Regions from separate parts of the Sphingobacterium sp. JUb56 genome, predicted to be linked through region 3. Evidence: riboswitches for the same ligand, from Rfam matches in the RefSeq annotation. Region 3 holds a riboswitch; each other region holds the start of a gene.
The links. Region 3 has a riboswitch for S-adenosylmethionine ahead of metF (methylenetetrahydrofolate reductase [NAD(P)H]). Riboswitches for the same ligand answer to the same signal wherever they lie in the genome.
Positions count from the first base shown of each region.

Region 1: linked by a shared signal. The riboswitch ahead of FHR29_RS16520 (hypothetical protein) and the one ahead of metF (methylenetetrahydrofolate reductase [NAD(P)H]) in region 3 are both predicted to bind S-adenosylmethionine.
Region 2: linked by a shared signal. The riboswitch ahead of FHR29_RS05015 (O-acetylhomoserine aminocarboxypropyltransferase/cysteine synthase family protein) and the one ahead of metF (methylenetetrahydrofolate reductase [NAD(P)H]) in region 3 are both predicted to bind S-adenosylmethionine.
Region 4: linked by a shared signal. The riboswitch ahead of metE (5-methyltetrahydropteroyltriglutamate--homocysteine S-methyltransferase) and the one ahead of metF (methylenetetrahydrofolate reductase [NAD(P)H]) in region 3 are both predicted to bind S-adenosylmethionine.

Region 1 covers NZ_JACHWL010000001.1:3,870,122-3,878,241, forward strand. Annotated here, with positions in the region: gene creD (cell envelope integrity protein CreD) at 1-10, shown strand, start outside; gene FHR29_RS16505 (DUF6266 family protein) at 415-1,047, opposite strand; gene FHR29_RS16510 (hypothetical protein) at 1,431-2,366, opposite strand; gene FHR29_RS16515 (bifunctional 2-polyprenyl-6-hydroxyphenol methylase/3-demethylubiquinol 3-O-methyltransferase UbiG) at 2,639-3,373, shown strand; SAM-I-IV-variant riboswitch at 3,462-3,555, shown strand; gene FHR29_RS16520 (hypothetical protein) at 3,591-3,854, shown strand; gene FHR29_RS16525 (S9 family peptidase) at 4,185-6,269, shown strand; gene FHR29_RS16530 (MlaD family protein) at 6,310-7,263, opposite strand; gene FHR29_RS16535 (N-acetylmuramoyl-L-alanine amidase) at 7,333-8,120, opposite strand, start outside.
Region 2 covers NZ_JACHWL010000001.1:1,247,120-1,255,239, reverse strand. Annotated here, with positions in the region: gene mqnE (aminofutalosine synthase MqnE) at 1-347, opposite strand, end outside; gene FHR29_RS05030 (ABC transporter ATP-binding protein) at 446-2,269, opposite strand; gene FHR29_RS05025 (pyridoxal phosphate-dependent aminotransferase) at 2,462-3,631, shown strand; gene FHR29_RS05020 (prephenate dehydrogenase) at 3,644-4,486, shown strand; SAM riboswitch class I at 4,891-5,005, shown strand; gene FHR29_RS05015 (O-acetylhomoserine aminocarboxypropyltransferase/cysteine synthase family protein) at 5,234-6,541, shown strand; gene FHR29_RS05010 (homoserine dehydrogenase) at 6,581-7,762, shown strand.
Region 3 covers NZ_JACHWL010000002.1:857,895-866,014, forward strand. Annotated here, with positions in the region: gene FHR29_RS23120 (glutamine--tRNA ligase/YqeY domain fusion protein) at 1-1,153, shown strand, start outside; gene FHR29_RS23125 (protein O-mannosyl-transferase family) at 1,204-4,218, opposite strand; gene metF (methylenetetrahydrofolate reductase [NAD(P)H]) at 4,385-5,341, opposite strand; SAM riboswitch class I at 5,402-5,507, opposite strand; gene rimM (ribosome maturation factor RimM) at 5,674-6,201, opposite strand; gene FHR29_RS23140 (30S ribosomal protein S16) at 6,335-6,856, opposite strand; gene FHR29_RS23145 (exodeoxyribonuclease V subunit beta) at 7,205-8,120, shown strand, end outside.
Region 4 covers NZ_JACHWL010000001.1:4,426,438-4,434,557, reverse strand. Annotated here, with positions in the region: gene FHR29_RS18905 (helix-turn-helix domain-containing protein) at 1-245, shown strand, start outside; gene FHR29_RS18900 (hypothetical protein) at 324-503, opposite strand; gene FHR29_RS18895 (single-stranded DNA-binding protein) at 569-967, opposite strand; gene FHR29_RS18890 (hypothetical protein) at 1,143-1,514, shown strand; gene FHR29_RS18885 (hypothetical protein) at 1,849-2,337, shown strand; gene FHR29_RS18880 (DUF4833 domain-containing protein) at 2,587-3,114, opposite strand; gene metE (5-methyltetrahydropteroyltriglutamate--homocysteine S-methyltransferase) at 3,256-5,568, opposite strand; SAM riboswitch class I at 5,725-5,829, opposite strand; gene FHR29_RS18870 (phosphatase PAP2 family protein) at 5,905-6,672, opposite strand; gene FHR29_RS18865 (response regulator transcription factor) at 6,735-7,424, opposite strand; gene FHR29_RS18860 (sensor histidine kinase KdpD) at 7,484-8,120, opposite strand, start outside.

The DNA.
Region 1 (8,120 bases), on a different contig from region 3:
TAAACGATGAGATTGGCAAAAGAAGGTATCAAGATATATTTAACATATATCTTGATACTCCTTAAAAGAAAAGCAATATAATGAAATGGATTATTGTCTCTATTTCCATCTATAGCGGTCGGATAAGCCTAATTGCTCATTTGCTGTCTATAACATGTGCATAGCGAGGCCATAGAAAGGGGCATCGTTGTGCACATGTAGCATGGAAGTATAATCGACCTTGTGTGATTCTAGGCTCATCCTAGTGTCGTCCTTGTGCGCTTGCAGGCTATTTGTTGTGTATCGCTAGGGTGATTGTATAGTCAGTGTTGTATGCTTATAGATTCGTGCTTATTTTAATATTTTCTGGAGTTAGGCTAAAAAATTTGGTTGTCTTATCCTATTTCAAAAAATAGACAAAATAAAGAATACTTTTTATACGCATCCTCCATATACAGAATCTGAGAATTTATCATTCAGCATATCGTAGAAACCGACATAGATGTGGACCTGATCTTCTTTAATAGAAAATTGCGCATGTTCCCACAACATTTTTCCATCCGTAGAGATTGCTGCTCCTTCATTCCAAGCGCAGGACTTTTCAATTACATAAGCGAGCACAACGACTGCAGCAGGATAACCCTTACAGGCAGCCTTATTCCATTCGACATACAACTTATTGTCCCTACGTTCCACATTAATAAGGAGTGGCGGGACCATATCACCTCGAAATACCAACACTTTCTCCGGATTAACATAGGGCACATTTTCGGTGTCATAATCAATTGCATTGTGGAATAAATAAGATTGGGCCGATTGAAAAGTTCCGATACGACTGCCTTTGGGGGCAACGTTTTTATAGCCAAATGCGATCGGTGCTTTAAGGTGTCTCAGAAATTGGGATACTACCTTCATACGCATCCGGTTAATAAGCGTCAATTCGCTAGGAGCTCTTTTCACAACTTTCGGAAGAGAGCGAATAATAGCCTGACCGTTTAATTCATAACCTACAATGCTTCCGACTTTACCCGAAAAGGGTCCATTTATCCCACCTTTTAAAATTGCCATAATGGTTTATTTATTTGAAAATTGGCTACAACAAAATATGAGTTTATATAAGTAACTATCTCGCAATTATAACTAAGTAAAAGAGAGGTTGTATTACCGCGGTTTAAACTCTAAAATACTTCTATAAACTCTTAAATATCATTTATACATTAATATAAGTTATTAACCGACGGAAGTTTTACTACGGTATATTTCACCTTCAGCTTCACTCCATATTCAAGGTAAAGCATTTCCACTACATGCCCGTATATCAAATGAAAAACTAGAACACAATAAACTTTGATCCGAAGGACCTCACAAATGCACTTGATTAATATCAAAGGCATTGTAATTAAAAAAGACACATTTATTCAGGTGGCCTATGCTACATTTCATTGAGCTACTCAGTCCATTGACGACATATAAAAAGGTAATTCGACGCTTTCTTTCACTAAACGGCCTTCATCAAGTATATCCATAACGATTATACCTTTGTAATACGGTTTATTGTATCTTTCATCCGATACTTTTTGGATACTGGTAAATTTACCCCTCGTTTGAAAACGCTTCCAGTTTTGATCAAGGGATCCATAGGATTCCTCCAACATAAACAGTCCGGTATATTCCCAATATTTAACACTGTATAATGGGTTAGTGTCATCAAAGTCAATCTCCTTGCCTACCAATTTGGAAATATCGCTTTCCAGCTTCAAACTTATAAATTGACCAGAATTGGAGTGAGCAACATATGTATAATAGTTGTACTGGTCCGATCTGTCTGGATTAACAGTTGATTTAGTAGAAGATGAATACATAGAGAAAAAATTAAAAGCTGGTTTCACTGTCATTACATCAAGGATCATTGCTTCGCACGGTGCATATTTAATGGCGTGCAGATCTACTTTACCAGTCAATACTCGTTCTTGCTCATTGTTTTTATAAACTTTTCCACTAAAAGAAAAAGATAATCGACCGCCTGCTTTTTCATATTTAAAATCCGCGATTTGAAAAGATTTCTCTGGCTGAAGATGTGGAGCAAAATAGTTACCATCAGCTGAAGAATTTTGTTTGAAATACTGAACCTTGGCTAATGCTCCATTAGAAAGTAAAGTTAATTTCAATTGTGAATAAGTACCATCAGACTCCTTTACGCTCGTAATAAGATTGATCTGTCCACAATTGTCCAAATTATAGTCGTACTTCACTTTTCCTCTGACAGGATGATTATTGTCAGAAAACACGATACTCATGTTTGATAGGGGATCAATTTCTTCTGATTTCTTGCAACTAACAATAAGCAGTGCGCAAAAAAATAGCAATAAAAGCAGATATTTTTTCATTAAATCAATATTAGTTTCATTAAAATATTAAAACATTTATGTACAATATATTTTACAGTTTAAAAATAACCAAAAATTAATTCAATATCAAATTTAATTTTCCTAATAAAGAGATAATATATTAATAACAGTGTAACTTACTAAAGGTTTATCCACCCTTTTTGATGGGTGGATCGTCAAGTATGCTTTTATGTCTCGTTCAGCCAACTAAGTTTTGATAAAAATAATATTGGCAGTAAATTTGAAATTATCTTGAAACGGCGAATAATAAAATGAAACAAAACAAATATGATGATCCTAGCTTCTTTGAAAGCTATGGAAAGATGCAACGTTCTATAGATGGTTTAAATGCTGCTGGAGAATGGCATGTTTTACAGAAAATGTTACCTGATTTCCAGAATAAGAAAGTGCTTGATCTAGGTTGCGGATATGGATGGCACTGCATTTATGCTAAGCAAAAAGGGGCTAAAAATGTAATTGGAATTGACTTATCTCAAAAAATGATTGATAAAGCAAAAGAGCATTCCAAAAACTTTGAAATTGAATATAAAAAAATGGCCATCGAGGATATTAATTTTGACCATGAAGAATTTGACGTCGTTATTAGTTCACTTGCATTCCATTACCTAAAAGATTTAAGAAGTGTTTTTATGAAAATAAATCAAATTCTTAAAAAAGGAGGAAGTTTTGTCTTTTCAATGGAGCACCCTGCTTTTACTTCAAGAGCTGAACAGGATTGGTTTAAGGATGAAAATGGAAATCGTCTGCATTGGCCGATGGACAATTATCAGGAAGAAGGTCAAAGAAACACTCGATTTCTTGGACACGAGGTAACTAAATACCATCGAAATTTAGAAACTATCATCAACACAGTTATTAAATCTAATTTTGATATTCAACAAATATCGGAACCCAAACCTTCAGAGGAAGTTTTAAAAATTTATCCGGAAATGAAAGACGAGATGAGAAGGCCAATATTTATTATAATTTCCACTATAAAGAAATAATAATCTAATCGACATCATTCATAAAATTCTCATCATGAATTAATTATTTTAAAATAAATTTTGAAACAAAATAAAATCTACTAACTTTGTAGAGTATTCAGAATTGCACGTTGCAATACCAACCGAGTTACATAACCGCGGTGGTAAATTAATATGGGTTTCGACCAAAAATATCTGGATACAGTTTATGGTTTAATCCTTTAAATTTTTAAATTGTATGTCAACACCAAATCTTTATCAACATTTACTGGAAAAATTCAGTTATTATTCAATCAACGAACTGATACAGCTCAACAATGATACGGTATCGGAAAAAGGTTGGGGTTCTTCCAAATCTACATTCCGCACTGCGCTCATAAGCACTTTTTCTAAAAGAGGGCTAGATCTTTCCAACATCATTTCTAGAGAAGATGGTTTTACTTCCGTAAAGTATGTCGCAGTAAGATTAGAGGAAAATACGCTTATCCCGATTCTCCAATAAGAGCAAAGACAGCTTTAAAATTGCGTATTCACTCAGCGCTAAAAAGGTTAAATAGCCCTTTCTTTTTGAGCACTGAGTGAAACTTTTTTTATCCAGCTAATTCTGTATAACTTTCAGTTACTAATATCAATGCTATGCCGCTTTATGCTTTTTTTTAATGCGTTACAATCGTATTTCATAATTTCACCAATTTCCTTCAATAGCTTAACACAAAGTGATATCGCATCATTCTGAACAATTCCTTCACCTTGTTTTCTTTCTCTAATACTTTATTTAATATGTTAAATGATCGTAGATTTTGTATCTTGCCTGTTCATATTCGTATTCTTTATGAAAAAAAAATCTTTAATAACGCTTTCCATTTTATTATGCGCTTCGGCATCAATAGCTCAGGAAAACAAAGAAACCAAAATGGTTCTTAATATGGAAAACACCGCAAAAGCACCATTAGATCCGCAGACACTTTGGAAATTAGGCCGTGTTTCTGGAGAAGGAATTTCAACAGATGGAAAAACTTTAGTATATGGTGTCTCTAATTATGCTATAGAAACAAACAGTTCGGAAAAAAACCTTTACACATTATCATTAGAAACAGGTAACACAGCTCCTCTAACAAGTGAAAAGGGCGGTGAGTCTGTCGTACAGATTACAGAAAATGGCGATATCATTTACTTGTTCAAAGGGCAACTTTGGAAAAAGAATAGATATAAAGGTGAAGCTATACAACTGACACATAGCGAAACTGATCTAGAAAATGTAAAGCTATCTCCAAATGGTCAATATATTTTATTTAGCAAAGCAGTTTTAATCAAAAAATATCACAGTACCGACAAATATCCTGATTTACCAAAATCTGACGCTTATGTTTTTGACAATCTTGACTACCGTCATTGGGACACGTTCAATAATGGAAAATTCAATCATCCATTTGTAGCCAGCTATAACAACGGTAAGATTGGCGAAGCAATTGATTTATTGCAGGATGAGCCTTTCTATAGTCCTCAAATGCCATTTGGCGGTTCTGAAGATTTTGAATGGACACCAGATAGTAAAGCTGTGCTATATGTTAGTAAAAAAAGGTTTGGAACAGAGTATGCCGTGAGTACAAATACGGATATCTACCGCTATGATCTTACTTCTAAGCAAACAACAAATCTGACTGAGGGTATGAATGGCTATGATACCAACCCGACTTACAGTCCAGATGGAACTAAGTTAACTTGGCTAAGTATGAAAAAAGATGGTTACGAAGCCGATAAAAATGATATCATTATTTTCGATAAAGCCTCATCTCAGCGTTTAAATCTAACTGCACATTGGGACGGCACAGTAAACTCTTTCATTTGGAGCAAGGACAATCGCAAGATTTATTTTGTAGCACCATCCAAAGGTACCGTACAACTTTTCGAACTGACTGTTCCTACTAATTTAAAAAACAAATCTTTAGCATCGATTAAACAAATCTCTGAAGGAAATTTTGATATCACAGGAATTGTGGGACAGGTAGCCAATCAGTTGATCGTAACATCAACAAAATTCACAAGAGCTACAGAGATTTACAAATATGACTTAGCGAATAAAACGTTAACGGCATTGACGACTGTCAATGATAAAATGTATGCTCATATCAGTGATAATAAAATTGAATCCAGAATTACAAAAGCTTCTGATGGCCAAGATCTTTTTTCTTGGGTAATTTATCCGCCAGATTTTGATCCAACAAAAAAATACCCAACGATTTTATATTGCGAAGGTGGCCCTCAGTCTGCACTGACCCAGTTTTACTCATTCCGTTGGAATCTACAGCTTATCGCTTCTCAAGGTTATATTGTGATCGCTCCAAATCGTCGCGGGATGCCTGGCTGGGGAGTGAAATGGAATGAAGCAATATCCAAAGATTGGGGCGGACAGCCTATAAGGGATTATTTATCTGCCATTGATGATATTTCTAAAGAGAAATATGTAGATACAACACGTCGTGCTGCTATCGGTGCTAGTTATGGTGGTTATTCAGTATATATGCTGGCTGGAGTACATGAAAATAGATTTAAAACATTAATTGCACATAACGGCTTATTCGATATGAGAAGTTGGTATGGTACGACAGAAGAATTATTTTTCGCGAACCATGAACTAGGCGGTCCTTATTGGGATAAAGCAAATGCAAAATCATATACCGAATTCAACCCTTCTGAATATGTTGACAAGTGGAATACACCAATATTAATCTTTCAAGGAGGTCATGACTACCGCGTGCCGATTGGCCAGGGACTAGGTGCTTTTCAGGCTGCGCAATTGAAGAAAATCAAAAGTAGATTAGTTTATTTACCAGACGAAAATCACTGGGTGTTATCAGGGCATAATGCTCAGGTATGGCAAAGAGAATTTTTCGGATGGCTGAAAGAAACCTTATAAATTAAAAAGGCTTGAAGGTAAACTTCAAGCCTTTTTAATGTTATTTCTCCTGCTCTCCCTTTTTACCAAAGATGGAAAGCTTAATGTATTTTCCCGGCTTCTCTTTAATATCTTTCATAAGGTGATCAAGGCTTTCGGAAGCATTATTCAAATTATCATAAAGCTTATTATCATTGATCAGTAGTCCAATTGAACCCTGCCCTTTGTTGATCTTATCTACTATTGTTTGGAAGTCAGTCATAGCCATATTAGCTTTATCCATAGTTTGTTGGAAATCTAATTTAGCTGCTTTATCTGTTACAGTATTCAAATTGGACATGATAGCCGTGATCTGACCGCTATTATTTTTAAATGTATTGGTAATAACTTCAAGATTAGAGATAATCGTGGTTAATCTTTTACGTTCCGAACCAACCAGGCCTTCTACATCTTTCGTAATGAGCTCCACATTTTTTAAAGATGTTGAAATACTATGAACACTTTGCTTAAAGTCTTCTTGAAATTGATCGTCCAAAACAGAATTGACAACTGTTAGTACAGAATCTAATTTTATGGTGATGGTTTCAACTCTTTTTTGAATAGGCTCAACTTTGTCCATTATATTCGCCTGAATACCTGAAGCTAATATTTCACCATCTTTAGCCATTTCTGTACTGTTGCCCATATCAAATACAATTGCTTTTCCACCCAGGAGATCTGTACTTGCTATACGTGCAACGGTATTTTTCGGAACTTTGTATTCGGCTTTAATTTTAAATTCTGTCAGAATGCTTCCATCTGGTTGCAATGTCATCTTAGAAACGCGGCCAATCTGATATCCGTTCACTAATACAGGCTTAGAGGCAGTAAGACCATCCACTGCCTGATAAGATGTATAATAGGTATTATCACTGCTAAATACATCATTGCCTTTTAAAAAGCTATATCCTATAAATAATAATGTTACTGCTATTACAGCTAAAATTCCGACTTTAGTCTCGTTTGATATTTTCAAAATAATATTTCCTTAAGGTGTTTTTATTGAACTCAATTTATCATTTAAACAAGACAATGGCAAATAAGTTTATCTTTCTACGCTTTTTTTGAATGTGCTGATTGCTGAGACTAAGTTTTGTACGATCTCACTTTGTCCTTCATCCGATAGCATATAGTCTTCTTCTGCACGATTATTTACAAAACCAATTTCGGTCAAAACCGCTGGCATTCCTGCTTCTGCTAATACTGCCAATCCCTGCTCCAGAATCCCCCGGCTTACTCTTCCTGATTTGACATATTCCTGTTGCATCAGATTTGCTAATTTGACACTTTTCTCGCGGTATTGATTTTTCATCAAAGAGAAGATGATGTAACTTTCTGGATCTTTCGGGTCAAATCCCTGATAATTTTCTTTATAATTCTCCTCTAATAATAGGGATGCATTTTCACGAATTGCGGCAGTTTGTTCGCCTAAGCGATGTGAGCCCGATACAATTGTTTCTGTACCTCTTGACGATCTTCCTGGTGCAGAATTACAGTGAATCGATATAAAAATATCAGCCTTCGCCGCATTAGCCATTCGAATACGCTTATATAAATCAATAAACTCATCTGTTCTACGGGTAAACATTACGCGTACTCCAGGCAACTGTCTTTCGATTTCTTTACCTAATTTCAAAGCCACCTCTAAAGCTATATTCTTTTCCAAAGAACGTGATCCTTTTGCTCCAGAATCCCTCCCACCGTGACCGGCATCAATCACAATTGTTTTAATTTGATAATCCTGGGGAGGAGTAACATGTGCTTTAGAAATAGTATTGCTTGGAGGAGTAGCACTCGTCAAAACCATAAATAGAAAAATCGCTGGAGCTAAAA
Region 2 (8,120 bases), on a different contig from region 3:
TCATCATACTTCTTCACGATATCCATCATGCCTTCCACATCCATTTCCCATCCTTCAGCACGTTCCTTGATCATACGGGAGTATGAACAGAATTTACAATCGTAAACACATACATTAGTAGGCTCAATATGAAAATTACGATTAAAAAATGTGATATCCCCGTGTCTTTTCTCACGAATAAAATTCGCCAAAACACCTAAATAACCCAATTCGGCTTTTTCATAAAGGTATACCCCTTCATCAAATGTGATGCGTTCCTCTTGCAACACTTTATTCGCTATATTTCTTAACTCACTATCCAAAAGCGGATTAGAAATTAAGAAATTTAATTTTTCTTTAGCATCCATTAGCATGTCTCCTAGTCTATAACAAATGTACCAAAAACAAGGCTAAATTCGTAGAATTTAGCCTTGTTTTTGGTACTGCAATATATGTTGAACAACAATTAATCTGTGAACTGTTGCATATCTATTAATTTCCGGTATAAACCCTCCTGCTGAATCAATTCACTATGGCTACCTAATTCCACAATTTGACCAGCATCAATTACGACAATTGTGTCGGCGCTCTGAATCGTACTTAGACGGTGTGCAATAACAACTGTAGTACGATTTTCCATCAACTTATATAAGGAATCCTGAACCAATTTCTCAGATTCAGTATCCAAAGCTGATGTTGCTTCATCAAGCAACATAATGGGAGGATTTTTTAAAACAGCACGGGCAATACATATACGTTGGCGCTGCCCTCCAGAAAGTTTAGCCCCTCGATCACCGATATTTGTTTCATAACCCAATTCTGTTTTTAAAATAAATTCATGAGCATTCGCGATTTTTGCAGCAGCTTCAACCTCTTCCTGCGTAGCAGAAGTATTAGAGAAAGTAATATTATTAAAAATCGTGTCATTAAACAAAATGGATTCTTGATTAACTACTCCAATCATCGTGCGCAAAGACTCTTGATCGAGATCTCTTAAGTCTATTCCGTCAAAAAGAATCTGACCGCCGGTAACATCCATAAACCGTGGTATCAGATCTACCAGTGTAGATTTACCACCCCCGGATGGGCCTACTAGCGCAATTGTCTTACCTTTTTCAATAGTCAAATTGATATTCTTCAAGATGCTCTTTTCACCATAAGAAAAATCAACCTGTTGAAATTCAATCGCTTCTTTAAAATCGGTAACTTCCTTAGCATTAAGCTTATCAGTAACTTCACTTTTGGTATCAATCAATTCCAGTACACGCTCACCAGCAGCGATACCATTATGAATATTGCTAAATGCGTCAGTTAATGCTTTTGCAGGACGCATAACTTGGGAGAATATCGCGATATATGCAATAAATTCCGACGCACCAAATTCATCACTACCTGACAAAACTAAATTTCCCCCATATAATAAAATAATCGCCACCATGATTACACCTAACAATTCGGATACTGGCGAACCCATCTGTTGCCGTCTTGCCATAGCACGCATAATACCGGCATAACGATCGTTCTCATCATTGAAGCGTTTTTTAACAAAATTTGTTCCATTAAAAGCCTTAACAATACGGGCTCCTGATAAAGCCTCATCTAAAAAGGAAATCATATTCGCATACGAAGTTTGTCCTGCGATTGCTTGCGCCTTTAATGTTTTCACAATCTTCGATATAAAAAATGCAGAAACAGGGATGACCAACATGGCAAAAAGAGTCAACTTGGTCGATATAGCAAATAGCATAACTAAATATGCAACAAGTTGAAGCGGCTCTTTAAAGGCTACTTGCAAAGTGCCTGTCACAGAAAACTGTACCACCTGAACATCTGAGGCTATTTTTGAAATAATATCTCCCTTTCTTTGTCCATTAAAATAACCTAAATGCAGATCCATCACATTATTAAAAACCGTTTTCCGTAAATTCAATAAAGTATGAATACGTAAGTTTTCCATAATGCGTTGAGATAGATAGCGAAACAGATTACTGATAAAAACAGAAAAAATAATTGCAATACATACATATTGTAATGCTTTATAAGGGCCAAACTCTTGATTGGCAAAATTTGCATAATAGTTGAAATAATCCAGAGGATTATAACCAACTGGCTTTACCAAAATCACCTGAGTAGCAGGTTCACCCTTAATAAATAAGGTATTTAACAAGGGAGCTAACAAGGCCAAGTTTAATGTACTGAATACAACTGTAATTAATGTACAGATAATATACGGAATAGCATATTTCTCAATGGGTTTGGCAAAAGAAAGTAATCTAAAGTATGTTTTCATTTATGATATTAAGGTAGCAAAAATACTAAAATTACGCGCAATATATAAGGAATACTTTAAAGGAATGAAATCTTGCACTTGGATGATATTAAAAATTTAATTCAATAAACACCAATTTAAACGACATTATACTAGTATTTTAATAGAAAAAGCCTAATTTAGTCCTTGTAAATTGTAAAATACCAGAACATAATGCAAATAGAAGTTGCCAAAAGGTTGCAACAAACCGAAGAATATTATTTCTCAAAAAAATTAAGAGAGATTGATGAGCTCAATAAAGCAGGTGCTCGCGTGATTAATTTAGGCATCGGAAGCCCCGACTTACCTCCTCACCCTGAAGTTATTCAGACCTTGACGACAGAAGCGGCTAAAACCAATGTACATGGCTATCAGAACTATAAAGGTTCACCTGTTTTGAGGCAAGCAATTGCAGATTGGTATCAACGTTATTATCAGGCAACATTCAATCCAAATACAGAAATTTTACCTTTAATAGGCTCTAAGGAAGGTATTGTTCACATTTGCATGACTTACTTACAAGAAGGTGATGAGGTTTTAATACCAAATCCGGGATATCCAGCATATGCGGCAGCAGTACGGCTAAGTGGAGCCACGGCAATTACCTATGATTTATCTGAAGAAACAGATTGGTTACCTGATCTTAAAAAGCTTTCTGAAAACGATTTATCAAAAGTAAAATTAATGTGGATCAACTACCCTCATATGCCAACTGGTTCGAGTGCAAACGAAGGATTTTATCTTGAATTGATTGCTTTTGCAAAGGCAAACCATATTTTAATCTGCCACGACAATCCTTATAGTTTTATCTTGACAGACAGCCCTAAAAGCATTATGTCTATTGAAGGTGCAAAAGATGTTGCCTTGGAACTTAATTCATTAAGCAAATCCTCCAATATGGCCGGATGGCGAATCGGTATGTTAGTGGGCGCAGAGGCACGGATCAATGAAGTATTACGTTTTAAAAGCAACATGGATTCGGGAATGTTCTTACCAGCTCAATTAGCAGCGGCCAAGGCATTGCAGTTGGATCAAACATGGTATCAAGATTTAAATGCAATCTATCACGAAAGAAGACAGTTGGTTTTCGAAATCATGAACCTGTTGGGCTGTACATATAAAAAGAATCAGGTCGGTTTATTTGTGTGGGCCAAAATTCCAGATAATTACGAATCAGGCTACACGTTAAGTGATGAGGTGTTAGATCTATCACGTGTCTTTATTACTCCCGGAGGTATATTCGGAAGTGCTGGAAACAGCTATATTAGAATAAGTTTATGTGCCTCAGTTGAAGTATTAAAAGAAGCAATTGCTAGAATAGAACAAGCAAAACAAACGAATTAAGATTGAAATAACATGATGAATATAGCCATTATTGGCGTCGGTTTAATTGGTGGCTCCGTCGCCATGAAACTAAAAGAAAAAAAATTCTGTGATCAGGTTTTTGGTGTTGACAAAAGCGATGCTAATCTAACGAAAGCATTGCAAATAGGCTTCATTGATCAAAAGGCAACATTAGAGGAAGCTTTAGAAAAATGTAAAGTGATCATTCTCACAGCTCCAGTTGATGCGATAATCACATTAGCGCCCAAATTATTGGATCTCGTAAAAGATCAAGTCATCATTGACATGGGCTCTACCAAACTAAATATTTTACAGTTAATCTCGGAACACCCTAATCGTGGCCGCTATGTTGCCGCCCATCCAATGGCTGGTACCGAATATTCAGGCCCCGAAGCAGCATTACCAAATTTGTTTAAAGATAAAATGATGGTTTACGTTGAGGCATTTAAATCTGATGAAGATGCGTTCGAATTAACAGATTCCATTACCGAACAACTGGAAATGCGGACGTCATTTATGACTGCAGAGGAGCATGATACACACACAGCCTATGTTTCCCATATTTCTCACCTGACTTCTTTTGCTCTAGCGCTAACTGTTTTAGAGAAAGAGAAATCGCAGGGTCGAATATTTGAATTGGCAGGATCTGGTTTTGAATCAACGGTACGCTTAGCAAAAAGCTCACCGGATATGTGGACACCTATTTTCAAACAGAACAGAGTTAATGTACTCGAAGTGTTAGAGGAAAACATCAAGCAGCTGCAGGCTTTAAAAGATGCCATCCAAAATGAAAATTACACTCAATTACACAAATTGATTAAAAAATCAAATAAGATTAAACGTATTATTAAATAAAACCCACTTGCTCCAACTGGCAAAGGCGAATTATTGTTTCATACAAAGTAATGGGAAGAAAGCATAGGAACTCGCAAGGTTCCTATTTTCTTTTTTATAAAAAAAGATCACAGGATCATCGCTCTGCCGTTGTTTGTTTAACACCGTATGCTTCGGTTATATTGCTTTCAATTACTGATATGGATTTCATCCACGACGTATAAACATATCGGAATAAATAAATGCTGCCCCCATTAACTACCAATACTTACATAATAGTGAGAGCTTACGATCAATTACGAGTAGAATTAGAAGTATTTTCTAAGAAATAGCATAAAATATTTTGGTTTGTAAAAAGCAAGGCATATATTTGCAACGTAGTTCAAATAGAAATACATCTAATCAACACCTCTTAATCAGGTCTTGATTTATAAAGAAGTGGCGAGAGACTGGCTCAATGACCCACTGGCAACCTTCAAAATACGTTTGAAAAGGTGCCAATTCCTGTCCAAAGTAATATTGCTTTGGAGGATATAAATGAAACGACAAATGATAATAACATTACAACAAAACAAGAAGGTAAATTCTAGCACCAACGTAACAGATACAAATATTCCATCAAAACAGATGCGAATGCTTTTGCACATGTTTACGTTTTCTTGTTAATCAATCTTTTTTAAAATTTATTGATTTCAAGTACATATCCATGTGCACAATCTCACCCCTATTTTTTATTAACGAATCTTCAACTAATTAATTATAACTACAATGTCTACAAATAAAAATTTAAAATTCGAAACACTTCAAGTGCATGCTGGTCAAGTTGCCGATCCAACAACTGGAGCGCGTGCAGTACCTATATACCAAACCAGTTCATACGTATTTGAAAATGCAGAACATGGAGCGAATTTATTTGCTTTAAAACAATTTGGAAACATCTATACACGTCTGATGAATCCAACAACAGATGTATTTGAGAAACGTATTGCTGCATTGGAAGGTGGTATCGCCGCTGTAGCAGTCGCTTCTGGACAGGCGGCACAATTCATTGCATTAAATAATATCGTAGAAGCTGGTGAAAATTTTGTTTCCAGCAGTAATGTATACGGTGGTACATATAATCAATTTAAAGTAGCATTTAAAAGAATTGGTATTGAAGTACGTTTTACTAAAGAAACAACAGCCGAGGAGTTTGAATCACTAATCGATGAGAACACAAAAGCTTTATACCTAGAAACAATTGGAAACCCAAGTTACGATATTCCAGATTTTGATAAGATAGCAGCTGTTGCTAGAAAACATGACTTACCACTTATCGTAGACAATACTTTTGGAGCTGGTGGATATCTATTTAAACCTCTTGAACACGGCGCTTCTGTAGTTGTAGAGTCTGCAACAAAATGGATTGGTGGCCACGGAACAAGTATTGGTGGTGTCATCGTTGATGGCGGTACGTACAACTGGGGAAATGGTAAATTCAAACAGTTTTCTGAACCTTCAGAAGGATACCATGGATTAGTTTTTTCAGATGTTTTTGGCGTTAATGGCCCATTTGGAAACATTCAATTTGCAATCCGCGCACGTGTTGAAGGACTACGTGATTTTGGACCAGCTATTTCACCCTTCAATTCATTCCAATTAATCCAGGGCCTAGAAACATTATCACTTCGTGTTCAGCGTCATGTAGACAACACATTAGAAATTGCGAAATGGTTAGAAGCCCATCCGCAAGTGGAAAAAGTGAATTATCCAGGGTTAAAAAGCTCTCCTAGCTATGCAAATGCACAAAAGTATTTAAAAAATGGATATGGTGCTGTTCTTTCATTTCAAATAAAAGGTGACGTGACAAAAGCCGATGCTTTTATCGATAGCTTAGAGCTAATAAGTCATCTCGCAAATGTGGGTGATACGAAATCATTGATCATACACCCTGCGGCGACTACACATCAACAACTGAGTGAAGAAGCTCAAAAAGCTGCAGGTGTATTTGTAGGATTATTACGCCTATCTGTCGGTATCGAACATATTGACGATATCAAAGCAGATTTACAACAGGCCTTCGATAAAATTAAATAATTTCAGATAGCACTATTATATAAAAGCGTAAAAAAAACTATGAGTAAGAAATTAACGATTGGAATGTTTGGATTTGGGGTTGTAGGACAAGGATTGTACGACATTATCAAGACTAAAAACTTAAATTTAGAAATTAAAAAATTTGTCATCAAGAACGCTGACAAAAAAAGATCATTACCTGCTGAATTATTCACAACAGATGCTGAGGCTATTCTTGGTGACCCTGAAATCAATACCGTAGTAGAATTGATCGATGATGCTGATGCGGCTTACGCACTGACTGTTCGTGCATTAAAATCTGGAAAAAACGTTGTTTCTGCAAATAAGAAAATGATTGCCACGCATTTAGAAGAATTAGCGGCAATACAACAAGAATACGGAACAAGTCTACTATATGAAGGTGCAGTATGCGGAAGTATTCCAATTATCCGCAATTTAGAAGAGTATTATGACAATGAATTATTACATGCCGTGACCGGTATTTTTAATGGCTCCTCTAATTTTATATTGTCTAAAGTCTTCAACGAAAATCAACCTTATGCAGATGCACTAAAAGAAGCGCAGGAATTAGGTTTTGCTGAAACTGATCCTACATTAGATGTCGGTGGTTTTGACCCTAAATACAAATTAACGATCGTCGCTGCTCATGCTTATGGTATCAATGTAAATCCTGACGATGTTTTCAATATCGGTATTGATAAATTAGGAGCACAAGATATTCGCTTTGCAAAAGAGAAAAATTTCAAGATCAAATTGATCCCTACTGCTCGAGAAATAGATCAAAATAAAGTGGTTCTTTATGTTATTCCTAAGTTTATCAGTTCGGAAAACATTTTATTCAATGTTGAAAATGAAAATAACGGCGTCCTTGTAAAAGCAGCATTTGCAGATGAACAATTTTTCTACGGTAAAGGTGCTGGAGGTCATCCTACCGGATCTGCAGTATTATCTGATATTACAGCGCTACGTTATGACTACAGATATGAGTACAAGAAGCATTTAAATACAGATGCATTATCATACAGTACCGATCATGAAATCAAGGTGTACTTGAGATATGAAGATGACAGCCTAGTTGAAAAATTAGGTTTCACAAAAATTATTGAAAGATATTATGCTCCTGATTTTAAGTACGTTATTGGAACAATAAATTTGAAGAAAATCACAGACCTTAAATCTGAAATAAACAAAACAGGAAATTTTATAGCTGAAATTGCCTAAATTAATAAAAAGTACCGAATACCAACCAACCCTAACACTTGCTAATCACAAGTGAAAAACGTTGGATCTACTTGTAGGTTCAACGTTTTTTTATTTATCATCACCCCAATTCACTTCTATAAACCCCGTGCTGCAGCCACTACAAATCATGACTTATATTTAACAATTTAGATCTTTCATTAATGGCATTACTTACCACATAATTAGGTTCAAAACCATTTAAACTGCTATTTTTTGTTAAAAAATAGCATATTTAGAACTATAATAAATATGTGGCAGAAAATTTGCTTAATATCGTTAATATCACTATATTGTGATGTTACTAAAAATATTATAAATTATGGCTAAGTGGTTAACA
Region 3 (8,120 bases):
ACGTGCTAAGATAGATCTTGCAAATCCAAATATGCACTTACGTGATCCGTTGTTATACCGCATCAAACACGCTCATCACCACCGAACTGGAAATAAATGGTGTATTTATCCCATGTACGATTTTGCACATGGACAATCCGATTCTATCGAAAAAATCACACATTCTATCTGTACGTTAGAATTTATTCCACATCGTGCATTGTACGACTGGTGTATTGAAAAACTAGAAATCTATCCTTCAAAGCAATATGAATTTGCGCGTTTAAACATGACCTACACCGTTATGAGTAAGCGTAAGCTTTTACAATTGGTAAATGATAAATTTGTAGAAAGTTGGGATGATCCACGTATGCCTACTATTTCAGGTTTACGCAGAAGAGGTTATACTCCAGCAAGTATCCGTACTTTCTGTGATAAGATCGGCGTCGCTAAACGCGAAAATATGATTGATGTGAGTCTGTTGGAATTCTGTATTCGTGAGGATCTGAATAAAACAGCATGGAGAAGAATGGCTGTGCTAGACCCTATTAAATTAGTGATCACAAACCTTCCTTCTGACCACATTGAAGAACTACATGGTGAAAACAACCCAGAAGTTGAGGGTGGTGAAGGTTCTCGTATGATTCCTTTTTCAAATGAATTATGGATTGAACGTGATGACTTTATGGAAGATGCTCCAAAGAAATTTTTCCGTTTAGGTCCTGGCCTTTCTGTGCGTCTAAAAAATGCATATATAGTAACCTGTCATGATTTCGTTAAAGATGCAAATGGTCAAGTAACAGAAGTACACTGTACTTATGTGCCCAATTCAAAATCTGGCGAAGATACTTCAGGAATGAAAGTTAAAGGAACTATTCACTGGGTTTCTGTGCCACATGCTAAAGAAACAGAAATCAGATTGTACGATCGTTTATTTAACGACGAGAATCCTGCTGCTTCAGAAAACTTCAAAGAATCGATTAATCCAGATAGTTTAAAAATCAGCAAAGCATTTATTGAACCTGATTTGTTAAATGCAATCCCTGGAAAAGGTTATCAGTTTATCCGTTTAGGGTATTTCACTTTAGATACATCTTCTAAACCAGATCACTTGGTTTTCAACCGTACGGTCGGACTAAAAGACTCTTGGGCCAAGGAAGTTAAAAAAGGATAATATTAATATTAACAAAAAAGGGAAGCAGCTGCTTCCCTTTTTTTAATATATCATTCTGATAGATACATCTTTTTATATTTATTGCTCAGCTCAGCAATATATGCATATCGGTCCTTTTCTTTTGTATTAGAAAGTATACGTTCATATAGATCGACCGAGTCAAGAGCCATCCTTATATTTTGAACTTCCAACCCGTTTTCAGGTTTGTCAATAGCTAGTTGTTGATAATAATCCATATGCTCTGTTAAAAATTTCATATTACGATCAACCAGCTGGTTTGCAAATTTTATTTCTCCAGTTTTATAAAGCGTATCAATAACATCCCCATAACTCGTCACATCAGACATGCTATATAGTCTTTGGGGTAATTCATTAAATGCTTTTACTGCCACTTGTCTTGCTTTTTCGGTCTCCCCTTTTGCCAACAGGGTTCGCGCTGCTTTCCCGAAAATCTCCTCTGCATACATACCTGCAAAACGGAAGGAATCCGTATCAAGGTAAGTTGCTTGATGTATGTTTCCCCAAGCGTATTTATCAACAATATTTTTATATAATTTATCGACATTAATTAGAGACTCCCCTTTTTCAAGCTTTGCTTCTATAGGCATCAACCGTTTGGCAAACCCTTCATTAACCATGTATTTATCCAATCCCATCAAACTTTCAGCGGGTACCATTCCTGAAAAATAAATTGGTCTTTTCCAATTATTATTCACAAGAACAGACATCAAGCCTAGATCTGCGCGGGTGACGTAATCATTACCAAAAGTCCACTCCATTTGTTTTGGGATCTCACTTTCCCATTCTTGAGGTACGACTTTATTTCTAATGACATCTTCCTTATTCACGGCAAGCTTCAAGCTTTTTGTTGGCAGAAAGTTTTCATATTGTCCGTCTCTCATTTGAAGTTTGTTATCATTACTATCTGATAATAAAAAATCCAACAACAAGTTTATATCTGTAGATCCTGCTAAATTCAGATCATGGTAAGGCAAAGATTCTCGAAGGCCTTTTGCCACCTTTTCATTCGGTATCGTGATCGGCAATCCTGCGGCCTGATAGGTACCATTTTTCACCTGGCGGAAATACCAGTCAGAAGTCAAATAACTGATCACCACTATTCTAACATCCCGCCGAACACCTTCTACTTCTTGTAAATACCATAGCGGAAAAGTATCATGATCACCGTAAGTAAACAGGATCGCATTGGGAGCACAGGTTTCTAAATAATTTTTCGCCATATCCCGAGCTAACGATTTCTCCGATCGATTATGATCATCCCAATTTTGACTAATAAGAATCAATGGGCCAGCTATGAGACATAATGATGTAGCAAGCAGATTTGCATTTCTTTCATTAATATATTTTTTAAAAAATTCAGAAATAGCAAATACACCTAATCCAATCCAGATTGCGAAAGCATAAAATGATCCTGCATAAGCATAATCACGTTCACGTGGTTGCAAAGGAGATTGATTTAAATAGATAACGATGGCCAATCCTGTAAACATAAATAAGAGACTAACAACAGTTGCATCTTTCTTGTTACGTTTAAAATGCCATAGTGCACCTGCGAATCCAATTATTAGCGGAAGGAAAAAATAGGTATTCCGAGATGGATTATGGATCATTTCATCCGATAATTTAGATTGTCCACCTACATGTAAATTGTCGATAGCCTTAATCCCTGATAACCAATTTCCTTCTGTTAAAGAACCGTGTCCCTGCTGATCATTTTGCCTTCCAACAAAGTTCCACAGGAAATAACGTGCATACATATGCCCCACTTGATAGTTAAAGAAGAATTTCAAGTTGTCAGCAAAATTTGCTTTTCTTCCTTCTTCAATACCTAAATAACCTTTATAAAAATATTGATGATAGGGTTTTTGACTGTAAATCCTTGGGAAAATGGTTTCTCTATCAAATTGATAACTTGCGGCTCTTTTTATTGAAGTATACTGGTGGTTGTCTTTTCTATAATCAATACGTTCATTGATACCTATGGGATTTGCATCAAAATATTGCCCTTTTATGAGTGGCTCTGATTCATACTGTTCTCTACTTAAATAACCCAAGAAAGAAAATACGTTTTCAGGATCATTATTATTTAAGGAAGGGTTAGCATTAGCCCTTAGCAATACCATAGTGAAAGAGCTATATCCTAATAAAATAAAACAAGTTGCCAAAATCGCTGTATTCAAAATAACTTTTCCTTTTCTTATGGAGTAATATATGCCATAAACTAATGCCGATAAGATCATTATGATAAAAACGAATATGCCCGAGCCAAATCCTAATCCAAGTGTATTGACAAAAAACAAATCAAACTTGGCAGCAAATTTAATAAGGTACTGGATTATTCCCCACAGAATAATGGCCAATATTCCTAGTCCAATAAACAATGCTTTACTAATTCCCCAAAACGTTGTACGATCAGTTTTCTTAAAATAAATAATAAGTGCTATCGCTGGAATAACTAATAGATTCAATAAATGAACTCCTATTGAAAGTCCAATAATATAAGCGATGACAATAAGCCAACGATCTGCATGCGGTTTATTTGCACGGGCTTCCCATTTTAGAATTGCCCAGAATACGACTGCTGTACATAAGGATGACATCGCATAAACTTCAGATTCTACTGCTGAATACCAGAATGTATCGGAGAAACTGTAAGCTAAAGCTCCCACCATGCCTGCTCCCATTATTTTAATCAGATGATTTTTATCATTGGATTGATGATCAGATTGGATAATTTTTCTTGCTAATGCTGTTATGGTCCAAAACAAAAACATAACTGTCAAACCACTGCATATAGCAGAACCCACATTCATCCAAAATGCAATCTGAGCTAAATTTCCTAAAGCAAAATTTGAAAATATATTCTGCAACATTAGAAACAAAGGTGCTCCAGGCTGATGAACAATCTGAAGTTTATATGCTGATGCAATAAATTCACCAGTATCCCACCAACTTGTTGTTCGCTCTGCTGTGATAATGAAAACGGATGTTGCTATGATGGCACATAGCCAACCTAACACGTTGTTTACTTTCTTATAATCCATGAATGATTCAGGTTTAATTGATTATTTGATAAATCAAATTAATTTTCAATTAAATATAATAAAAAGAGATTTCATTTGAGGGTGATTAACTTTTTTTAACAAAAATCGAAACGCATAAAAAAGCCTGCTATAATGTGATAGCAGGCTTTTTTATACGATATAAGTCTTAGAATAACTTTTCTACAATACTTTTAGTCGGTCCAGGATTACTCATGGTATAAAAATGTAAAACTGGCGCACCAAAGTCAATTAATTCTTTACATTGTTGTACCAACCACTCTTCTCCGACTTGTCTCACGTCTGCATTATTTTTACATCCGGATACTGCTTCACTCAATTCCTCTGGAATATCCAAATGAAAAATTTTCGGAAGCGTAATCAGTTGTTTTTTTGTTGTCAATGGTTTTAAACCTGGTATAATTGGAATATGAATATCATTTTCCCTGCACTTATTGACAAACTCTTTATATTTTTCAACATTAAAGAACATTTGTGTAACAATAAACTCAGCCCCCATCTCAACCTTCTTTTTTAACCATTTAAAATCGGTATTAAAATTTGGCGCTTCGAAGTGTTTTTCAGGATATCCTGCAACGCCAATACAAAAGTTGGTCTTTTCTGAAATCGCAATATCCTCATGTAAGTACTGTCCTTGGTTCATATCGGCAACCTGCTGTAAAAGATCTGTTGCAAATGCATGACCACCTTCTGTTGGTATGAAATCAGGATCGCCTTTTCTTGCATCACCTCTCAATACGAGCACATTGTCAATACCCAAGAAGTTCAAATCTATCAAAGCATTTTCAGTTTCCTCTTTTGTGAAACCACCACAGATAAGATGTGGTACAGCATCCACTTTATACTTATTCATAATAGCGGCACAAATTGCAACAGTCCCTGGACGTTTACGATAAGCCACACGTTCTAATAAACCGCTCTCGTGCTTCTTATACATGTAGTCTTCTCTATGATAAGTCACATCGATAAAGGGAGGCTTGAATTCCATAAGTGCATCCATTGTTTTAAAAATACTTTGGATACCTTGCCCCTTAGCTGGTGGCAACAGTTCAAAAGAAAACAAAGTTTTTCCTTTGGCATTACTGATATGATCAACGATTTTCATTAATATTTTTTAAAGTGATTTTGGTTGGCTTACATCGAAATGCACAAGTGGACTTGTTTCAACTTATCTTTCCCAGCTCTGAGTTGGGGTAGAATGTAGCACCTTATAAAATAACAGGTTGCTAAGGCTTCATTGGGTCTATTCCCTCGGCCTTTCTCTATAAGCATCGGCTAATATCGGCAATAGAAATTTATAATCAAAATAATATTAAGGTCATGCCTAAAAAAATGCCCCAATAAAACGTTTATTAAAATGGATTTCTTTAAATAAAAAAGAGTTACTGCATATAACTACAGTAACTCCTTTTTATTAATCTGTATATCGTGAAGACTTTAAATCTCCTTATATAGCTCAACCAATCCATCTGGTAAATCAACCTCTAAAACTTTATCCTCTGAATCAATTCCTAGCATAAGATCGTCATTTAATGGGAACATCAATTCTTTTCCATTAAAGTCTACTGTTGCTATAAATTGCTGAGGCATTTCCTGTACATGTTTAATCTCTCCTAATTCTCCATGAACTTCATCAATCACCAAGTATCCAATTAAATCCGTATATCTAAAATCATCAGGATCACGCTCTGGCATTTTATCATTTGGAAGGTATATTTTCTTACGCACTAAAGGTTGTGCTTTATCAATATGATCGACGTCTTCTAAATTTAAATAGGCTGTACTATTTGATTGGTATTTGATATTGTCGACAAAGTAAGGCACTAATTTTTTATTCACTTCAGCAAATAAAACATCAAAGTCTAAATCTTGATAATCTTCAAATTCAAAAAAAAGCTGAAGCTCACCTTTTAATCCACGTGTTTTGCTAATATAACCGATGTAAAAACTTTCTTCTATGGTCATGTTCTAATTTGAAAGTGCAAATTTAAAAATATAAATATATAAATACAGTACTTCGTAGGTATAGCAACTACATTCTTAAAAAAAAGCCGGATCAAAATTGAACCGGCTTTCTTGATACTGTATGAAAGAAAAATTAACCTTCAGTTTCTTCTGCAGCAGGAGCTTCAGTTTCTTCAGCAGGAGTTTCTTCTACAACTGGCGCATTTTTAGCGGCAATAGCAGCAGCTTTTTCTTCTTTTTTCTTAGCTTCAGCAGCTAATGCAATTTTCTTAGCTTCAGCTTTAGTAGTTGCTAAACCGTCTTTTTTACCAGCAGTTCTTGCATCATTAGCTTCAGTCCAAGCTACAAATTTAGCTTCAGCAGCTGCTTCATCAAATGCACCTTTTTTAACACCGCCTAATAAGTGTTTTTTGTATAAAACACCTTTATCCGAAAGGATAGTACGAGCTGTGTCAGTAGGTTGTGCACCATTATTCATCCAATCCAAAGCTTTGTCAAAATCCAAAACGATAGTCGCTGGATTTGTGTTTGGGTTGTAAGAACCAATACGTTCGATGAATTTACCATCACGTGGAGCACGTGCATCTGCTACTACTAGGTGGTAAAAAGGACGTCCTTTTTTACCATGTCTTTGCAATCTGATTTTAGTTGCCATGTTTTTGTGTTATTTATGTATTCAACATATCCCCCGTGCTACATGCAAGAGGGGACGCAAAGATACAAAGGATTATTGGAAGTTAAAAACTAAAAATAGAAGTCAACTTCCACAGAATAAGAAAGATGACAAATAAGCGTCATTATATACCATTATGGCCAAATTATTTCATGCACACCGTCTTAGTCTTACAACGAAACAAATCATAGATGCCATCTGGATGATACAAATTTATATAGGGAATTAATTTGTAATTTTGCCTTATTTCTAAAGGTTCCGTACGCATTAGCAATTTTGTCTATTCAAATTAATAAGCGTATTTTCATCCTTCCAAATCAAATTGAATTCATGTCATCGATAGCGCCATTAAAAATATTAAAAGCCTCAGCTGGTTCAGGCAAAACATTCAGCTTAACTGTCCATTACCTGACTTTATTACTTTCAAAAGAAAACAGTTATCGTGAAATATTGGCCGTCACTTTTACTAATAAGGCGACCGCTGAGATGAAGGAAAGGATCTTATCTGTTCTAAAAGGATTAGCACAAGGTGACAAAAGCCGAAAAATCGATGATTATAGACGTTTATTGTTGACCCAATTTCCATATTGGAGTACGACTTCAATTCAAGAAAAAGCACATCGTGTTTATCGTAAAATCTTACATGATTATAGCCATTTTACCATCAGTACCATTGATGGTTTTTCGCAAAAAGTGATTCGAAGCTTTACTTACGAACTCAATTTAGATGCTGCTTACAAGATTGAAATGAATACAAGTAAGGTGCGGCAGGACCTTACTGTCATGTTAAATCAACTTCTGGATCAACGCCCTGATTTATTGGAATGGATTATTGAATATGCGGAAAAGAAAATTTTAAATAATGAAAACTGGAACTATCGTCGTGAATTAACCAATCTGGCGAATGAGATATTTTCTGAAAACTTTAAAGAGTTTGACAAACACCTCCTATCGCAAGATTCGGATAAAGTGTTCAATACCTTAAATAAAGAAATTGAAAACTTTACAAAAATATTCCTAGAAGCAGTTCATGAGGAAATAAAAAGTTTTGCAAATACTTTTAAGGCATTAAATATGGATTCTGCTGACTTAAAAGGAAAAAGTAGAAATCCGATTTACTCGCTTTCTAATTCAAAGAACAACGTATTCAAACAAAGTACTTCTAAACTACAGGAGATCATTGGTAAATATGTAGAGCTCCTAGATAAGGAAGATGCATTTTTAGATGGCAAAAAAGAAGTTAATT
Region 4 (8,120 bases), on a different contig from region 3:
CTCCATTGGAATTGGAAGTTAAAGAGCAAAGTATACTAATTTTTGAAGGTATTGAAATGGAATATCTGCATCTTCTTCACAATAACTTGGGTTTGTTTTTGTCTGAAGAGGAAGTTTTTGTAGGGAAGTATGAGCAAAATGGGGAACAGATATCGCTGATTCTTAGCTCTTGGAAAAAAAGTTTATTTTCCTTGTCTGATATTCGATATTATTGGAAATTGTATGGAAAGTTTGAAAAAGTTTAGTAGTTCAATAGTAATGAAACATAGATATAATTAAAAAAATATGCCTAAAATATTTTTAGGCATATCTTGTAAGTTATGTTAGTTTTTACTACCTCCACCAAAAAGTTTAGCTAGTAGCCATATTACTAAAGCAACAACGACCACAACGATGATTATACCTGACCAAACTCCTGCTTTGAAAATACCTTCAATGACCGAACAGCTCGATAAAGAAAGGCAAGTTAACACGATTAATGATATTGGAAATATTCTTTTCATATGATATTGAGTTTAAATAAGAAACAATCATCTGGATTGAAATGTTTGTTTTTACTACTATTTATTTAAAATGGTAAGTCTTCTTCTGTAATTTCTTGACTAGAAATTTCTTCATTTCGTTTCTTTAATTTAGATTTATTCATAACAATTAAACTGTCAACTTTGATTTCTGTAATTGTCTTGTTATTTCCATTATTATCTTCGTATTCGCGGTAGGTAAGTTTTCCCTCTACTAGTAACTCTGAACCTCTTAGACAATATTTTTCTACAGTAGTATTAAGGTTGCCCCAGATCACTAAAGTATGCCACTGGGTTTCATCAACCCATTCACCAGCTTTGTTTTTAAATAGATCTTTGGTAGCTAAACGTAAGGTTGATACTTTAGTTCCGCTTGTGCTAATTTTTACCACGGGATCAGAACCTAAGTGTCCAATCAATTGAATTCTGTTTTTTAATCTGCTCATAACTTTGCTTTTAAATGTTTGTAAAATTGTTTAACTTCAATAAATGCATCCTTTCGAATTATGCTTAGGAAACAGAAACAAAAGTGAAAAGTAATTGAGATTTTAATCGGTTAATAAACGTTTGTAATCGACTATAACCGTTTGTAAGCGTTTGTTGTCGTTTATTTTATGATTTATGGAAGAAGAAATTAATTTAAAAAAATGTCTAGATTGTAAAAAGTCAATAAGGGGACGCTCTGATAAAAGATTTTGTGATGATGCCTGTCGCAATAGTTATAACTATAAACAGAATAGTGATCAAACGAACTTGATCAGAAAGATCAATCATACATTGCGTAAGAACAGGCGTATTCTACAAGAAGTTCTGGGAGATGAAGGGATACTCAAGATAAGCAAGGAAAAAATGTTGCTGCAAGGCTTTGATTTAAAATATCATACTCATAATTTCATCAATGCTAAAGGACAGACCTACTATTTTATTTATGAGTATGGCTATTTGGTTCTGGAAAATAATTTGCTGTTGATCGTGAAACGTATACCTAAATAGTTTTTGATAAATTTATTTTGAAATTTCAATTTTGTTTTAAATATTTGCAAAATCAATTAGGTATTCACAATTAATAATAGAAGAATATGTTTGCTATATTAAATAACCCTACTTCAATCCAAAAGAAGGATCTTGGGTATATTCTTCAGAATACTTTTTTCTCGTAGTTACTCCTCTTTTGACTTTATTTTGGTCTCGACAATGTTCGAGCAATTAATGATTTCTTTGGTATTTCGTGAGTCGAGGTATTTAAGATAATCTTTTATTTAATTATTGATCCTTAAATAGACATCGCTTATTTAAGGATCTTTTGAGAATTGATGCAATATATTTTATGAATAAATATGTGTTACAGGCATTGGATAGTTATCCATATTACCTAGAAAATACGTTAGAATCTTTGTCATACGCCTTGTCTTATGATGATTCAAATACGATGGCACTATGTCTGATGGGGAGACTTCATGCGGAACAGTTGTTTGATTTTGAACAAGCAAAGAAATATTTTCAAGAAGCGTTAGTACATAATTTATATGCTTTGGAAATTTATCAACCTTATATACAAACCTTGATTGATACCAATGCATATGAAGAGGCAGAAAAAACAATTGAGTTTGCTTTAACAATACCCGGAGTTTCATCTTCTTTATTTTTATTAAAAAGGGTACTTATATTGGAAAAACTTAAAAAATTTAAAAAAGCCTTAAAAGTATTAAATTTGGTTAGATTGGAAAATTTAGATAGTGAGATGTTGTCCACGATCAAAGACGTTGAAGATCGAATAAAAGGAAAACGGAAAATAGGACGTAAAAGCAAAAAATAACTAATTGACAGTTTATTCTTTCTAATTGAGGATAAACTCAATAGATTGTTTCTGAGATGAGATGAATAACACGTATATCCTTCCCCTGAATTAAAGAAGGGTATACGTTTAAATATTATAATGCAACAACGTCAAATAAACGCCTCATTTTCTTTTTCAATCAAATGATGTAAACTAATTAAATAAAAAATCTAATGCATTAAAGAGTTGAATATGACAGTAGGCAATGGGATTGGCGCCTAATGTCAACTACGGTATCAATTTCTCTCGTACTTTGGTACCCCTGTGGTCTGTGCCGTAAAATATGAGATATTCAACTTGCGTCCCTAAGCCTGAAGTTCCCTCTTTTTGTTTGATGAAAATACGATGGAGATTAAATTTGTGACCATTTAATGTGGTTTCCACATAAGGCTTTCCTGCTTTATCCATCTTGAGATATAAGGGTTGATTTTTGTAAGACACAATCTCAAACTCAAATGTATTATTGCCTAGTTCTTTTGTTATAATACCGTAGGCAAATTTTTGTTGGATACCAGTTAAAGGTTTAATTTCTCCTCCTTTATCATATAAAATCCGATAGTTATTGATAGGATTCTTGTTATTGAAATGCTGTTTATCACTCATATTTGCTTCATAAACATAGGTGTTATGACCTTCGCTATGTTGTATATAAAAAAGAGTGTTTGATTTGAATGGTGGAGTGGGATAGCCCTCTTGTGCAAAGGTATAGATTGATACAAAAAACAGAAAGTATAAAAGACAAGTGAAAGTTTTCATGATATACACTTTTTTGATTAGGGTAAATTTAAACTTTCTATATTAAAGTATTAAATAGAAACTATTATTTTTTTACAAAAAAAAATCCTGAAGTGATTTAACTTCAGGATCTTTTATATTTATAATTCTAAAAATCTAAACTTATTCAGCTCGCAAGATTTTAGCAGCTTCAACCATAGCTTCTAAGGCAGCTTTAGTCTCTGGCCAAGCACGTGTTTTTAAACCACAGTCAGGATTTACCCAAAGTTGTTCAGCTGGAACTACCGCTTTTGCTTTACGTAATAATTCAACCATCTCTTCTGTACTCGGTACACGAGGAGAGTGAATGTCATATACACCTGGTCCAATATCGTTTGGATATTTAAAATCTGCAGCAAATGCATCTAATAATTCCATTTGCGAACGTGAAGTCTCGATAGTAATTACATCAGCATCCATTGCAGCAATATCTTCAATGATATCGTTGAACTCAGAGTAACACATATGGGTGTGAATCTGTGTATCGTCATCTACATTCGATGATGAAACTCGGAATGAACGTACAGCCCAATCTAAATATTGTTGGTGATCAGCTTTACGTAATGGCAGACCTTCACGAATTGCAGGCTCATCGATTTGGATAATTTTAATACCTGCTTTTTCTAAAGCTTGTACTTCATCTAAAATCGCTAATGCAATTTGGTAAGTTGTTGTAGAGCGTGGTTGATCGTTACGTACGAATGACCATTGTAAGATCGTAACCGGCCCCGTTAACATTCCTTTTACTGGACGGTTTGTCAGGGTTTGAGCGTATGAAGACCAACGTACGGTCATATCAGCAGGACGGTAAACATCACCATAAATAACTGGAGGTTTTACACAACGTGAACCATATGATTGAACCCATCCGTTTTTAGTGAAGGCATAACCTGCTAATTGCTCTCCGAAGTACTCAACCATGTCATTACGTTCGAATTCACCATGAACTAATACGTCGATATCCAATTGCTCCTGAAGACGGATTGTTCTTTCTGTCTCTTCTGCGATTTCTTTATCGTATTGTTCTTGAGAAATTGCGCCTTTTTTCAAATCAGCTCTCCATTTACGAACATCTTTAGTTTGTGGGAATGAACCAATTGTCGTTGTTGGAAATGCTGGAAGATTAAATTTCGCTTGTTGTGCTTCTTTACGAGCTAAGAAAGTAGATGTACGTTTAGCATCATCATCAGTGATATTTGCTGTACGTTCTTTAACTTCAGGCTTGTGGATTAAAGAAGATGTACGACGGTCTTCCGCAGCAGCCTTATTGGCTTCGAAACGCTCAGCTGTTTTTGCATCTACTTCGCCTTCAGCTAAGATCGCTAAATCTTTTACCTCTGCTAATTTTTGCTTAGCAAATGCCAACCAATTTTTAACTTCTTTAGGCAATGACTCTTCATTATCTTCATTGTCTAAATCGAAAGGTACGTGTAATAATGAACTCGAAGGTCCTACTAATACACGGTCTTTGCCTAAAGCATCAACAGCTTTTTTGATTTGTGCTAAAGATTTTACGTAATCATTTTTCCAAATGTTGCGACCTTCAACTACACCCAAAGAAAGTGTTAATGAAGCCGGAACTTTGGCTAATATAGTGTCGAGTTGGTTTTCACCTCTTACTAAATCAACATGAACTGCGTAAACTGGTAAGTTTAGAGCTGTTTCTTCGTTGTCACGTAAAGCCTCGAAATAAGTCGTTACAATAATTTTGATGTCTTGAGCAGCAGCAGCTAATTTAGTGAATACACTAGTGTATAAAGCACGTGTTGCATCATCAATATCTAAAGCTAAAAATGGCTCATCAATTTGTACATATTTTGCACCAGCGGTAGCCAATTTAGTTAAGATTTCTTCATATACAGGAACCAACTTATTGATTAAATCGATACGGTTGAAACCAGATTCTTTTTCTTTACCTAATAATAAGTATGAGATCGGGCCAATTAACACAGGCTTCGTTTCAATACCTAAAGATTTTGCTTCATTATATTCATTTAAGAATTTCTCTGAAGTCAATTTGAATTCTTGATTTTTCACGAATTCAGGTACGATGTAATGGTAGTTGGTATCAAACCATTTTGTCATTTCCATTGCCGTTACGTCAACGCCATCTTGCTGGAAACCACGCGCCATTGCAAAGTAAAGGTCCAAATTGTATCCTTTATCTTCGTTATTTAAAAGTGATTGATATTGTGCAGGGATTGCACCTACAGTTAATGTCAAGTCTAAAACTTGGTCATAAAATGAAAAATCATTGGAAGGAATCAAATCGATGCCAGCATCTTTTTGAGTTTTCCAGTTGCCTTCACGGATTTTCAGTCCAGCCTGCAATAATTCTTGCGCGCTGATTTTTTTAGCCCAATATGCTTCATTGGCCTTTTTCAACTCGCGGAAGGCACCTACACGTGGGTAACCTAAGTTGTTCGTTAGTAACATAAATATAAAATTATTTTATTTGTTCAACCTTAACGAAGCAAGAAATTAGAAAGATTTTTTTTATTCGAAATAAAAAACGATCAAAAATTCTTGAATCTATTTACTAAATTTTTTGATTGCTTTTAGAGAGGAGGGCACAAGATATATTTTGTGTCTAGCTTATCATTCCCACTTTTTGATGGGGTAGAATGTAGCACCTTGTCAATCGACAGGTTGCTAAGGCTTCATTGGGTCTATTCCCTCTGCCTTTCTCTATAAGCGCTGTAAATATCGGAATTAGTTTTATAAAAACAAATATTTTGTAACTTTTATATAAAAATGATAATAAACCAAGGTTTAAAATTGGAAATTAGCAGACAAACCAATTTGTTTTCCATTGTAAAACGGTGTTGCCATCGTTAGGTAACTTGTTTTTTTTGATTGCAAGTGTTTATCAAATAATGGTAATAGCCAGTATGCAATTTTTGTTCCCATAATACCAATACCAGCTCCCATAGCGACGTCAGAAAACCAATGTTTATGATTATACATTCTCAGGTAACCTGTTCCCGCCGCAATTGTATAGCCTGCAATACCATACCAAATGGATTGATCTTTATATTCTTGCCATAGAATTTCTGCACCGGTAAAAGGTACAGCAGTATGTCCTGAAGGAAAAGATTCTTGATCTGCGCGATCAGGTCTCCAAGTAGGTGTCGTTTTTTTTATGGTATATACTGCTGATAAGGTGATTGCATGGGCAATCGAACTTACCACTAAGCGTTGTTTTAAATTGTGCTTACTTGGTATTCCGAGTAAGTCAAGCCCAAAGACAGCGGCAGAAGGAATGAAAACACTAACATTATCAAGTTTAAAAGTTTTGGACGGATCATTATTAATTGAATTGTTTATTTGTTGATCCTTATGTTTGAGGTATGGGCTATTTAATGAGATTACTCCGTAAGTCATTAAAGCCGCAGGAACTATTAATTGCTTATAATTTATTGGCTTAGCATTGGTTTCAAAATCTTGATTATCATTTTGTAAAGTATCTTTTTGCGCATAAAGCGATGTAGAAGAGCAAAAGATTGAAAGGATTAAAAAAAATGGAATTGATAGTTTCATTGTTGCAAGATAAACAAAAAGAGATGTTTTTAACATCTCTTTATTATTCTAGTAATTGTGTATTAGCTAACCAATAATTTATAGCCTTTTCCATGTACATTGACAATTTCAACTTTGGGATCATCTCGTAGGTATTTTCTCAATTTGCTTAAGAAAACGTCCATACTCCGGCCTGTAAAATAATTGTCATCATGCCAAATTTTTAAAAGGGCTTCTTCTCGAGTCAGTACATCATTCTTTTTTAGACAAAGTAGACGTAATAATTCCGCTTCTTTCGTTGATAGTTTTTGTTGCACACCTTTATGCGCAATTTGTTGACTTGTATAATCGAAGAAGTACTCTCCAATCTCAAATTTATCGCTTACAACCTGATCATCTTTCTCTCTTACAACACGCTTAAGCAATGCATTTATGCGAAGGAGCAATTCTTCCACTCGAAATGGTTTTGTGATATAATCATCGCCACCAAGTTCAAATGCTTCTGTTTTATCTTCCATCATACCTTTTGCAGTAGCAAATATGATGGGGGTTGTTGTATTTATTTTCCTGATTTCTCGGCCTACTGTAAAGCCATCTTTCTTGGGCATCATGACGTCTAAAATGCAAAGATCATAACTGCTCTTACGAAATTGATTGACAGCTTCTTCACCATCTGTACATAAGGTGACATCAAATTTCCCTTTAAGCTCTAAATAATCTTTTAATAAATCTCCTAAGTTTGGATCGTCTTCTGCTAATAATATCTTCTGCATATTCTTATGGTTTTGTTCGAATATTGATGATAATATACGAAATTAATATCGTTTTAAATTTAATTTTTTATGGGTAATAGGATGTCAAACTGCGTTCCCTTATCTTTATCGCTTTTTACTTGAATTTTACCATTCATTCTTTTAATAATATCATAAACATATGATAGTCCCAATCCAAAACCTTTTACGTTGTGGACATTTCCTGTAGGAATGCGATAAAATTGATCAAATATTTTTAATAGATGATCTTTTGCCATTCCAATCCCATTATCAATAATTGTAATTTGAATACTTTCTTTTGTATTTTTGGTTTTCACAATTATGTGTGGATTATCTTTACTGTATTTTATAGCATTATCTACCAAGTTGAAAAATACATTTGACAAATGAAGTTCATCTCCTACTACAATATCATTTTGTGCATCAAAGTGATGTTCAAATTTGCCACCTACTTTTTGTATTTGAAGTTGCATGCTGTCTAATACTGCTGAAAGCAGATCATTAATGTGAATAGGTGTTTTTTCTAGCTTTAATGTTTCTTTTTCCAGACGGGCAATATCTAATACTCGTTCGATATGGTTACCTAATCTCACATTTTCATCATATATAATATTTGCAAGACGCTTTACTCTACGCTCATCAGATATGATCTCTGGATCTCGCAAGGATTCACTGGCTATCATAATTGTAGCAACA